DNA from 3 places in the Arthrobacter sp. AB6 genome. Region 3 is predicted to be linked to each of the others. Evidence: riboswitches for the same ligand, from Rfam matches in the RefSeq annotation. Region 3 holds a riboswitch; each other region holds the start of a gene.
What was found. Region 3 has a riboswitch for S-adenosylmethionine ahead of Q9R30_RS04025 (DUF1737 domain-containing protein). Riboswitches for the same ligand answer to the same signal wherever they lie in the genome.

Region 1: it holds a riboswitch for S-adenosylmethionine, as region 3 does, so the genes downstream of both, Q9R30_RS04400 (bifunctional o-acetylhomoserine/o-acetylserine sulfhydrylase) here and Q9R30_RS04025 (DUF1737 domain-containing protein) in region 3, are expected to answer to the same signal.
Region 2: it holds a riboswitch for S-adenosylmethionine, as region 3 does, so the genes downstream of both, Q9R30_RS10650 (aminotransferase class V-fold PLP-dependent enzyme) here and Q9R30_RS04025 (DUF1737 domain-containing protein) in region 3, are expected to answer to the same signal.

Annotation. Positions count from the first base shown of each region.
Region 1 covers NZ_JAUZVL010000004.1:92,383-96,246, forward strand. The annotation lists gene Q9R30_RS04395 (S8 family peptidase) at 1-889, opposite strand, end outside; SAM riboswitch class IV at 1,323-1,438, shown strand; gene Q9R30_RS04400 (bifunctional o-acetylhomoserine/o-acetylserine sulfhydrylase) at 1,482-2,807, shown strand; SAM riboswitch class IV at 2,903-3,018, shown strand; gene Q9R30_RS04405 (homoserine O-acetyltransferase) at 3,031-3,864, shown strand, end outside.
Region 2 covers NZ_JAUZVL010000011.1:31,297-35,160, forward strand. The annotation lists gene Q9R30_RS10650 (aminotransferase class V-fold PLP-dependent enzyme) at 78-1,520, opposite strand; SAM riboswitch class IV at 1,556-1,669, opposite strand; gene hisN (histidinol-phosphatase) at 1,829-2,641, opposite strand; gene Q9R30_RS10660 (ribosome small subunit-dependent GTPase A) at 2,690-3,805, opposite strand; gene aroA (3-phosphoshikimate 1-carboxyvinyltransferase) at 3,789-3,864, opposite strand, start outside.
Region 3 covers NZ_JAUZVL010000003.1:275,183-279,046, forward strand. The annotation lists gene Q9R30_RS04015 (TetR/AcrR family transcriptional regulator C-terminal domain-containing protein) at 1-642, opposite strand, end outside; gene Q9R30_RS04020 (hypothetical protein) at 889-1,143, shown strand; SAM riboswitch class IV at 1,437-1,551, shown strand; gene Q9R30_RS04025 (DUF1737 domain-containing protein) at 1,565-1,843, shown strand; gene Q9R30_RS04030 (rhodanese-like domain-containing protein) at 1,840-2,250, shown strand; gene Q9R30_RS04035 (O-succinylhomoserine sulfhydrylase) at 2,250-3,458, shown strand; gene Q9R30_RS04040 (DUF1905 domain-containing protein) at 3,500-3,864, opposite strand, start outside.

The sequences.
Region 1 (3,864 bases), on a different contig from region 3:
CTGCCTCAGCCACTTGTGCAGGAGTCAGCCGTGGGTTTCCGGACAACAGAAGTGCTGCCGCGCCAGCCACATGCGGTGTAGCCATAGATGTTCCGCTAAGCGCAGCCGTGCTATTAGGGGAGGTGTGCCAAGCAGCTTTGATGCCCACCCCCGGAGCGTAGAGATCCACGCAGCTTCCATGGTTGGAGAATGGGGCGTGCCTGTCGGATGTATCGCTGGCTGCCACCGTTACCGCATCTGGCGTGCGGGCCGGGGATGCGGAGCAGGCATCGGTGGCTCTGTTCCCCGCAGCGACGACCGCGGAGACCCCGTCCTTAATGACAGCTTGGACCGCCGCGTCGAGCGTACTGCTGGCTGGCCCGCCGATGCTGAGGTTGACCACGGCGGGAGCTCCCTCCCGGTGCTGTCCTACAATCCACTCCAGGCCTGCGATTACGTCCGAGTAGAGGCCTGAGCCGTCGCAGGCGAGTGCCCGCACCGGAATGACGGTGGCCGATTTTGCGACACCATAGACATGGCCAGCGACGGTTCCTGCAACGTGCGTTCCGTGGCCGTTGCAGTCGCCTGATCCCAGTCCATCAGCCATTGCACTCCATCCTGCTGCAACCCGGCCGCCAAAGTCGACGTGTGAGGCAAGGACCCCGGTGTCCACTACGTAGACGCTGACACCCAGTCCGGTGGCAGGGGGCGTATACGTCCCGGAGAGGGGAAGTGCCTGCTGGTCGGCGCGGTCAAGTCCCCAGGGAGCGTCTAGCTGTGTCTCGGAGACTTTGATGATGTGGTCAGGTTCCACGGCCACAGCCCGTCCGGAACGCGCAACAGCGGCGGCCTGCCCTGGTGTCGCCCGGACAGCAGCCCCCTGGAATGCCGTTTCGAAGGTGCGGCTCACTTCGATTCCCTGGGCCCGCAGGGTCCGCGCCTCACCACGGACATCAGTTCCAGAAGCGAATCGGACGATGTAGCGCCCGCTGTCACTTTCGTGGGGGGCTGTCGGGGTCGCGGCTGCCACGGGCGGCGCCACGATCCCACCTGCCAGGCTGATGAGGCAAAGCGCGACAGACGAAAGGAATGCGTGGCGAGCCAGGAGAAAGGGCTGGGGCAATTGAATTTTGTTCCTTCTCTGAATAGAGAAACAGGCTAGTGAAGATTCCGAAGCTCAATCTATCGGAAGCGGAGGCGGCGGACGCCAAACCTCAAGAGATCCTGCGGGGACCTTGCGCAAATCTGAGGAAGGCAGTTGATTTTCTTGGTTTGACCCCGTGCGGAAGTCACACCCAGTCATACTCGTGACGTCGGTGCGAGCTGTTCCTACACTGGGCTCAGGTCATGAGTGCCAGCGCCAAGCCCCGGCTCGCTGGCCGGCAACCCTCCATCCGCGGTGGGGTGCCCCGGGTGAGGACCTGGCTGTCCGGCAACGGCCGGGCGGCAAGCGCGGCCCGCGACGCTTCCAGCATGCCGGGCCCATGTCAAAGGAGCCTTAGTTGTCCAACGGATGGTCTTTTGAAACCCGCCAGATCCACGCAGGGCAGGAGCCGGACAGTGCCACCGGCGCCCGTGCGCTCCCTATCTACCAGACCACGTCCTTCGTGTTCCCCAGTGCGGAAAGCGCCGCCAACCGCTTTGCCCTTGCTGAACTGGCGCCGATCTACACCCGCATCGGCAATCCCACCCAGGACGCCGTGGAACAGCGGATCGCGAGCCTTGAAGGCGGGTTGGGAGCACTCCTGCTGAGTTCAGGACAGGCAGCCGAGACCTTGGCTGTCCTTAATATCGCCGAGGCGGGGGACCACATCGTTGCCAGCCCCAGCCTGTACGGCGGAACGTACAATCTTTTCGCCCACACCCTGAAGAAGTTCGGAATCTCCGTGACCTTCGTGGCGGACCCGGACAATCTGGACCAGTGGCGTGACGCGGTCCGGCCAAACACCAAGCTGTTCTTCGCCGAAGCGGTGTCCAATCCCCGCCAGGACGTCCTGGACATCGAGGGCGTGTCAGGCATCGCCCATGATGCCGGCGTGCCCCTGATCGTGGACAACACCCTGTCCACCCCGTACCTGATCCGGCCCCTGGAATGGGGAGCGGACATCGTGGTCCACTCGGCTACGAAGTACTTGGGCGGCCACGGGTCCGCGATCGCCGGGGTGATCGTGGACTCCGGAAAGTTCGACTTCGGCCAGGACCCTGCCAAATTCCCGGGCTTCAACACCCCCGACCCCACGTACAACGGACTGGTGTATGCCCGGGACCTTGGCAAGGACGGGGCCCTGGGCGCCAACCTCTCCTACATCCTGAAGGCCCGCGTCCAGCTTCTCCGCGACCTGGGCTCGGCAGTGTCGCCCTTCAACGCCTTCCTGATCGCCCAGGGCCTGGAAACCTTGAGCCTTCGGGTGGAACGTCACGTTGCCAACGCCCTCGAAGTGGCGCGGTGGCTGGAAGGGCGTGACGACGTCGAGTCCGTCGCCTACGCCGGCCTGCCCTCCAGCCGGTGGTACGAGCGGGGCCGCAAGTACGGGCCCAGGGGCACCGGCGCGATTGTGTCGTTCAACCTCGCCGGCGGAGCCGAAGCCGGCAAACGATTCGTGGACGCGCTGGAACTGCACTCCCACGTGGCAAACATCGGCGACGTCCGCTCCCTGGTGATCCACCCGGCGTCGACCACCCACAGCCAGCTCTCTCCGGAGCAGCAGGTGGTGGCCGGGGTCACTCCGGGCCTGGTGCGGCTGTCGGTGGGGATCGAGCACATTGACGACATCCTGGCGGACCTGGAAGCCGGCTTCCGTGCTGCCAAGGAGGCAACCGGAGCCTAGCAGCACCCGGCCGCCCAGCACGGCGGCAAGCCGGGGAAGTCACAACCAGTCACACTCTTGGCGGCAGGCAGGGGCTGTTTCGTACACTCGAACCAGGTCATGAGTGCCAGTGACAGCCCCGGCTTGCTGGCCGGCAACCCTCCTTCCGCGGTGGGGTGCCCCGGGTGAAGACCTGGCCTGCCGGTCATTCGACGGCGGGCAAGCGCGTAGAAGAGGTCTTGCCATGACGGTTACCGTCGCCCGTACTACCGTTCCCGAACATGGGATTGTCCGCTATGCCTCCATCGGGGGACTGCAGCTCGAGGCCGGCGGCTACCTGCCGGACGTCGTCCTCGCATACGAGACATGGGGAACCCTGAACGAGGACGGCAGCAACGCCATCCTGATCGAACACGCCCTGACCGGCAGCACCCACGTGACCCGCGGCGACACGGACGAAGAAGGCTGGTGGGAACAGCTGGCCGGCCCCGGCGCGCCAGTGGACACGGACAAGTTCTTCGTGGTGTCCATCAACATAGTGGGAGGCTGCTACGGGTCCACCGGTCCGTCCTCGCCCGCGCCGGACGGAACGCCCTGGGGTTCGCGCTTTCCACTCGTGACCCTGCGGGACAGCACGGTAGCGGAAGCCCGGTTGGCCGACCAGTTGGGGATCGGGAGCTGGTTTGCCGTGCTGGGCGGTTCCATGGGCGGGGCACGAGCCCTGGAATGGGCCATCACGTTCCCGGACCGCGTGCACCGCTGCGCGGTCATCTCCGTGGGGGCCGCCAGTACTGCCGAGCAGATTGCCTTCGCCCAGGCACAGACCCTCGCCATCCGCCAGGACGCGAATTTCAATGGCGGCGACTACTACGGCGGTCCTTTCCCGGAGGACGGGCTTGCCCTGGCGCGGCGGATCGCCCATATCACGTACCGTTCCCCGGGGGAGCTGGATGGACGGTTCGGCCGCGCGCCGCAGGCCCCCGAATCCCCGTTCCAGGGTGACCGGCTCGCTGCCCGCGGACGCTACCAGGTGGAGAGCTACCTGGACCACCAGGGCAACAAGCTGGTCCGGCGGTTC
Region 2 (3,864 bases), on a different contig from region 3:
CAGGTCTCGTTGCTACCTTCCGAATTTACCGCACCCGCGCCGGTGTCGCGGATGGCCGCCTTCAGTCGTGCCGCAGGTCAGTCGTCGATGCAGGGGGCGGCGCCGGCCGTTCCCGGCGTGTTGGGAGCCCAATGCGGGTATGTGCGGTTGTCGTTGGCGGGAACCCAGCGGCCCGCATCCACCACATAGTCCCAGCCGAGCCCCTTGCTCCGCAGCTCACGGATTCCTGCCAGGAGCCGCTGGGCATCGTCAAGCCGGGATCCCACGCCGAAGCTGGCACGGAGGGAACCGGACGGCAGGCCCAGCCGCTTCAGCAGCGGGTGGGCGCAGAAGCGGCCGTCGCGCAGGCCCACGCCATGCTCTGCTGACAGGTACGCCGCCACGAGTCCGGCGTCGTATCCTTCCACCGAGAAGTTGACCACCCCGATGGTGTCGGTATCCGGGTTCGTGTCCTTGAAGATCTGGTGGACAGTCACGCCGTCGATTCCCTGCAGGCCTTCCACCAGGTAGGAACGGATGGCTGATTCGTGTGCGTGCCAGCGGTCCTGGTCCAGCGCAGCGATGACCTGCGTCGCACGGGCCAGGGTAGCCGCTCCCAGTACGTTCGGTGATCCGCCCTCGTGGCGGGCCGGACCCGTTGCCCAGCTGACGCCGTCGAGCCTTGCCTCCTTGACGGCGCCGCCGCCGGCCAGGTGCGGTGTTCCGGCGTCGAGCCAGTCCGGCCGCCCCACCAGCACGCCGGCCCCAAAAGGCGCGTAGAGCTTGTGCCCCGAGAAGGCGATGTAGTCGACGTCGTCAGCGGTGATGTCAATGCGGCGGTGCGGCGCCAGCTGCGCCGCGTCCACGACGATGCGCGCGCCGTGCTCGTGGGCGAGTGCGGCGAGGGCACGGATGGGAAGGATTTCGCCCGTGACGTTGGACGCGCCGGTGACGGCGAGCAGGCTTACGCCGCCGTGCTGCAGTTCGGCACGCACGGCCTCAACGGTCCCTGCGATGGTATCGGCCGCCACGATGCTGCGGTGGGGGACACCCTGCCATGGCAGCAGGTTGGCGTGGTGCTCAATGTCGAGGTACAGGACGTCGCCGTCGGCCTGGCCGTCCGTGCCGGGCAGGCAGCCGGCCAGCAGGTTGAGGGAGTCGGTGGTGTTCCGGGTGAAGATCACAGAATCGTCCGGGCGGCCGCCCACGAACTCCCGGACGATCGCACGGGCATTCTCGTAGACCGAGGTGCTGATCTGGGAGGCGTAGCCCGCTCCGCGGTGCACGCTCGCGTAGAACGGCAGGATTTCGTTGAGGTAGGCGGACACTACGGAGAGCGCCGGCGCGGACGCGCCGTAGTCCAGGTTCGCGTACCGCACGTGCCCGCCATGGATCAGGGGAGCCTGGATTTCCGCGCCGGTGACTGCCGCCAGGGGACGGCCGGCTGCTGCATGGTGCTGGTCGAAGCGGGCTTCCGGTCCGGGCTGTGCTGCGGCTTCAGGCTGGATTGCGGCGTTGGGGGAGACGGTGGCTGTTGTCACAGAGACCTCACTTTGAAACAGGACTCCGCTGGGGGAATCCGCGCTTGCCGCATCCGTTCCGGACCGGCCTGGTCGTCACCCGGGGCACCCCACCGCGAATGGAGGGTTGCCGGCCAGCAAACCGGGGTTTAGCGCTGGCACTCGTGACCTGCTTAAGAGCGTAGAACATAGCCTGTGCAGGCTAAAAGCCCGCCGGAATGTTAAGGGCTTTGTTACGTGCACTTGAAAAGGGCTGCATTAGCCGAAGATAACGACGGCGGACGCCTCCTTTCGGAGGTGCCCGCCGTTGATTGTTCGGAAGAGGAGGGTCAGAGGAGGTCGTCCAGGTCCGGGTTCAACCGGCGCAGCACCTCCGAGTGCAGGATGGAATTCGTGGCCAGTGCGTTGCCGCCGAACGGGCCGTCCTCGCCTTCCAGCGATGTGAACCGGCCGCCCGCTTCAACCACGATGGGCACCAGGGCGGCCATGTCGTAGAGGTTCAGTTCGGGCTCGCAGGCGATATCCACCGAGCCCTCCGCCACCATGCAGTACGACCAGAAGTCCCCGAACGCCCTGGTACGCCACACGTCCTCCGTGAGGCCCAGGAATTCGTTGAGGTTCCCGCGCTCCTTCCAGCCGCCAAGGCTCGAGTACGAAAGGGAAGCGTCGGACAGTCTGGAGACGTTGGATACCCGGAGCCGGGTTGCGGCTGCCAGGGAACGTCCCATATAGGCGCCCATGCCCTTGGCCGCCCACCAGCGCTTGCCCAGTGCGGGGGCACTCACTACGCCCACCACCGGCTCGCCTTCGTCCACGAGGGCGATCAGGGTGGCCCAGACCGGAACGCCGCGGACAAAATTCTTGGTGCCGTCGATGGGATCGATGATCCACCGCCGCGCGCCATGGCCGGTGCTGCCGAACTCCTCGCCGAGTACGGCATCGCGCGGACGGGAGCGGGAGAGCTGGCCGCGGATGGCTTCCTCGGCCGCCTTGTCCGCATCGGTGACCGGCGTCAGGTCCGGCTTGGTCTCGATGTGGAGGTCCAGCGCCTTGAAGCGGCTCATTGTCTGGTCGTCCACAGAGTCGGCCAGGACGTGGGCCAGGCGCAGGTCATCGTTGTAGCTCGAAGCGGGTTGGATCATGGTTCCAAACTACCGTCTGCGCGCCGTTCTGCCGGGAACCCGGCCCTGTCAGTTGACGCTGCCCAGCTCCTTGGCCTCCTGGGCTTCCATTCGTGGGTCCGTCCCCAGCAGCCGCCGCAGGGAGGCCAGCCGTGCTGCACCGGTGGGCCCGGCATGGCCCCCCGCTACCCATGCATCCAGCCCGCAGTCCACGGCGATGGCTGTGTGCTTGCAGCCGCGCTCGCAGTCATCCGTGCCGGGGGAGAGGTCCGGGAACGAACGCAGGATCCGGTCCGGGTCCACGTGGGCCAGGCCGAAGGAGCGGATGCCGGGGGTGTCGATGATCCAGCTGCCCGAAGGCGCGTCCGCGAGGCGCAGGGCGAGGGCGGACGACGATGTATGCCTTCCCCGGCCGGTTACGGCGTTCACCCCGCCGGTGGCCCGTTCGGCTCCGGTCAGCGCATTCACCATGGTTGACTTGCCTACGCCGGAATGCCCCAGCATGACTGTTACTTTCCCGTCGAGGTAGGTCCGGAGCTCCGCGACGGCGGTCCTGTCCAGGCGGGCGGACAGGCCGTCGTCGGAACGGGCGTCCACGCCCGAGGCCTGCGCATCCGCAGTCCGGCTGATGATCACCGGGAAGTCCAGGTGGGTGTAGTTGGCCAGCAGCTCCGCGGGATCCTTGATGTCCGCCTTGGTGACCAGCAGGATCGGCTCGATACCGGCGTCGTAGGCGGCCACCAGGGCGCGGTCGATGAAGCCCGTCCGCGGCTCGGGGTTGGCAGCCGCCACCACAATGACCAGCTGGTCAGCATTGGCCACCACGGCACGTTCCACCGGATCCGTATCGTCAGCGCTGCGCCGCAGGAGCGTCTTGCGGTTTTGGATTTTCACCAGCCGTGCCAAAGTGTCCGGCTCGCCGGAGACATCACCCACGAGTGATACAAAATCGCCCGCGACCACCGGGTTCCTTCGCAGTTCCCTTGCCCTGGCGGCAATAACCACACGCTCGTTGCCCGAGTCCTCACCCACCACGGCTGTGTAACGGCCACGGTCAACCGTGATGATCCGGCCGGTGACGGCGTCGTCGTGGCTGGGCCTGTCCTTGGTGCGGGGCCTGGAGCCCTTCTTGCTGGGCCGGATCCGGACGTCGGATTCGTCCCAGGAGTCAGTGCTCCGCGCCACCGCTGGAACCTTCCGCCCCCGCCTCGGGGGTGCCGTCCTGCGCAAGCATGTCCGCCCAC
Region 3 (3,864 bases):
TTGGTCGAGTTCCGCGGATCCTTCGTAGTCCGCCAGGGCGGGGGCCAGCGCACGCAGCCGCGGGAACTCCTTGGCAGGCAACCGGTGCAGTCCCAGCCGCAGTAGCACTTCGTTTTCCTCCGGGTCCACAACGAATTCCTGCAGCTCATTCAGGATGTGGCCGTAGAGGAAGCCGTAGTAAGCGCGGTAGACGTGGAGGGCATCCGCCGGGCTGAACCCTGCCCCAATCAGCAGGGACAGGATCTGTTCGAGAGGACGGAGCGTGCCCAGCGGCCGCAGCCCCAGCGGGGTGGAGAGCGGCCTGGTCACGAGCAGCGGCACCACATTGGGGTGCTGGAGCGCAAGGTTCCGAAGGTCGTGCGCGATGCGGCGCAGCTGGGCTTTCCAATCGGGATCTTCGGGGTGGATAGTGAGTTCGTTGAGCACCAGTTCGGTGACGCCGTCCAGCAGTGCGGCGCGGTTCTCCGCATAGCGGTAAAGGCTCATTGGGTCCCGGCCCAACTCCTGGCCAAGGCGGCGCATGGTCAGCGCCTCCAAACCTTCCTCGTCAACGACTTCGAGCGCCTTGGTCAGCACGAGCTGCCTGCTCAGCTTTTGCTTTTGGGCCGGCCCGGCGGGGGACTGGGTTTTCGGGGAGGCCATGATTTCCGTCCTGGAAGGCAGCAAGCCCTCTTACCCGAAGAGGTAATCCATTCGCTTGCCGAATTGGTTGTCTACGAGTAAAGTCTACATTGTAGATGCGGCCGTGACACCGCCCCGTAGCCCTTGATTTCACCTAGCCCCTGATTTCCGCGGGCATTCTCAACACTCGATGCCCCGTGCACGGCATTGAGGTCCGCTGCTGTAGCCGAACGGCGGCACCACCGCACGTAGCGAAGGGAAGCCGTCATGGCGCATTCGCAGTTCGATCTCTTTCTCAAAGAAGCCACCTACATTGACCAGGCCTCCGACGCCACCCTCGACCGGGACCGCCTTTATGGCCTGTACACCAGCTGGTGCTTCATCAACCAGCAGCAGCCCGGCCCCGAGTCCGATTTCTGGATAGCCATGAACTGCCGCATCAGGCACGGCCGCAAAGGGCTGCGCATGAAAGGCCCCGCTGCTGCCGACTACATCCTGGCCAGCTACCCCGGCCTCGTCTAAGCACCAGCGTCGAAACGAATCCGGCGTGGACCACGTGCCTTGGGGCACGGCGTCCACGCCGTTCCTTTTGGGCGCGTCCTTTTGGGCGCGGCACCTACTGCTACATCAACTGATGCTGCCGCTCCCCCAGGTCCCGCACGGTGCCCTGACACCCAAGGAGGAGCCGCCGTCGTACTTTGGATGAAGATGCCGGACGGCGGCCAGGCTCCACTGCGGCGCCCTGGGTACTTCAGTTACGCAACATGACGACGGCGGCGGTGCGGGGCCGGGCGGCAAGTGTTACGTTCTTGGGGAGTAATGAGTACCGGCGCCAAGCCCTGACTGGCCGGTCGGCAACCCTCCTTTCGCGGCGGGGTGCCTCAGGTGAACACTCGGCATATCGACCCATTCGAGCTGCAAGCGTGAGAGAAGGAGATCCGTCGTGTCTGACGCACCTGCCCCTGAAGAGAAATTGTCGTACCGCCTCATCAGCGGGCCGGATGACCGGGCCTTTTGCGAGCGGATCTCCGCCGCGCTGGCGGAAGGCTATGTCCTGCACGGCAGCCCGGCGGCAACCTTCAACGGCAGCAGTGTGATCGTGGCGCAGGCGGTGGTCCTGCCCTCAGCCATCGCTTCCGCGGACGCTGCCGTGGCGGACGCTGTTGACGACCTCGAGTCCACCGGCGATGACCTCGACTTCGACGGCGAGGGCCACGCATGAGCTACGCCGGAGACCTGACCCCGCAGGAGGCCTGGGAAAAGCTCGAGCAGGGCGCCATCCTGGTGGACGTGCGCACGGAGGGCGAATGGGCCCACATCGGCATTCCTGACACCAAGGCCACCGAGAACGATCCGCTGTTCATCCAGTGGACCTTCCCGGGCGGAATCCCCAACCCTGACTTCATCACCGACCTTAGCCGGCAGGCGCCCGAGGACAAGTCGACCGAACTGGTGTTCCTGTGCCGTTCCGGCCAGCGTTCCATCGCGGCCGCAATGGCCGCCACGCAGGCCGGCTTCACCTCCTACAACGTCCTGGAGGGCTTTGAGGGCGAGCCGGACCGTTACGGAGAACGTACCGTCAACGGCTGGAAGAACCGCGGCCTGCCGACCAACCTGGGAAAGAACTAGTGACCTTCAACGAAGACGCCGCCGGCTGGAGCCCCGACACCCAGGCCGTCCGCGGCGGGCTGGACCGCACCAACTTCCAGGAAACCAGCGAGGCTGTCTTCCTGAACTCCGGTTTTGTATACGAATCCGCCGCCGCTGCGGAGCGGGCCTTCACGGGCGAGGACGAACGCTTTGTCTACTCGCGCTACGGCAACCCCTCCGTGGCCACGTTCCAGGAGCGGCTCCGCCTCCTGGAAGGCACGGAGGCGTGCTTTGCGACGGCGTCCGGCATGTCCGCGGTGTTCACCGCCTTGGGTGCGCTGCTGGCTGCCGGGGACCGCGTGGTTGCGGCTCGTTCGCTGTTCGGCTCCTGCTTCGTGATCCTCAACGAAATCCTTCCGCGCTGGGGCGTGGAGACCGTCTTCGTGGACGGTCCGGACCTGGAACAGTGGCGCGAGGCCCTCTCCCAGCCCACCGCCGCCGTCTTCTTCGAATCGCCGTCCAATCCGATGCAGGAGATCGTGGACATCGCTGCGGTCAGCGACCTGGCGCATGCGGCAGGGGCCACCGTCGTCGTCGACAACGTCTTTGCCACACCCCTGCTGCAGCGGTGCGGACAGTTAGGCGCCGACGTGGTTGTCTACTCGGGAACCAAGCACATTGACGGCCAGGGCCGGGTGCTGGGCGGCGCCATCCTGGGCACCAAGGAGTTTATTGACGGGCCGGTGAAGCAGCTGATGCGCCACACCGGACCGGCGCTGTCCGCGTTCAACGCCTGGGTCCTGACCAAGGGCCTCGAGACCATGGCGCTGCGCGTCAACCACTCCTCGGCGTCAGCCCTGCGCCTCGCGGAATGGCTGGAGGAACAGCCTGCCGTCAGCTGGGTGAAGTACCCGCTCCTGAAGTCGCACCCGCAGTACGAGCTGGCCGCAAAGCAGATGAGCGCCGGCGGAACGGTCCTCACCTTGGAACTCGCCCCCTCCGGCGGGCGCTCGGGCAAGGAGGCGGCGTTTGCGCTGCTGGACGGCCTGCGGATCATCGACATCTCCAACAACCTGGGCGACGCCAAGTCGCTCATCACGCACCCTGCCACCACCACGCACCGGGCGATGGGACCTGAGGGCCGGGCCGCCATTGGCTTGAGCGACGGCGTGGTGCGGCTTTCGGTGGGGCTGGAGGACGTGGACGATCTGATTGGCGACCTGGAGCAGGCGCTGAAGCAGATCTAGCAGTCCGGCTGCGGCACCCGGGCCGAGCCGCGGCCCGGGCCTCAAAGGTTATGCAGGGAAAGGTGGACGGCTACTTCGTCACCGGCGCTAATCATTGCCTTGTCCCTGATGTCCTTTTTGACGGGCAAAAGGTACGTGCCGGTCTTGGTATCCGCGAAGAGCGAGGTTTGCCATGCCTGGCCGGCGATTTCCGCTGTAACTTTGACCGAACCGAAGGCTTTGCTGTGGCCAGCGCTTCGCGCGCGGATATCGTCCGCGACGTTGACCGGCAGGGTCAGGAAATGCCAACCGGCTTCCCCGGGATAGAGCCACAACCCGGCCTTAAAGGAATACGACGCCGTCACGCGCTGAGTATGGCACGGGACGTTGGCAGGGCACCACAGCTCGTCGCACCTGCAACCGGCAT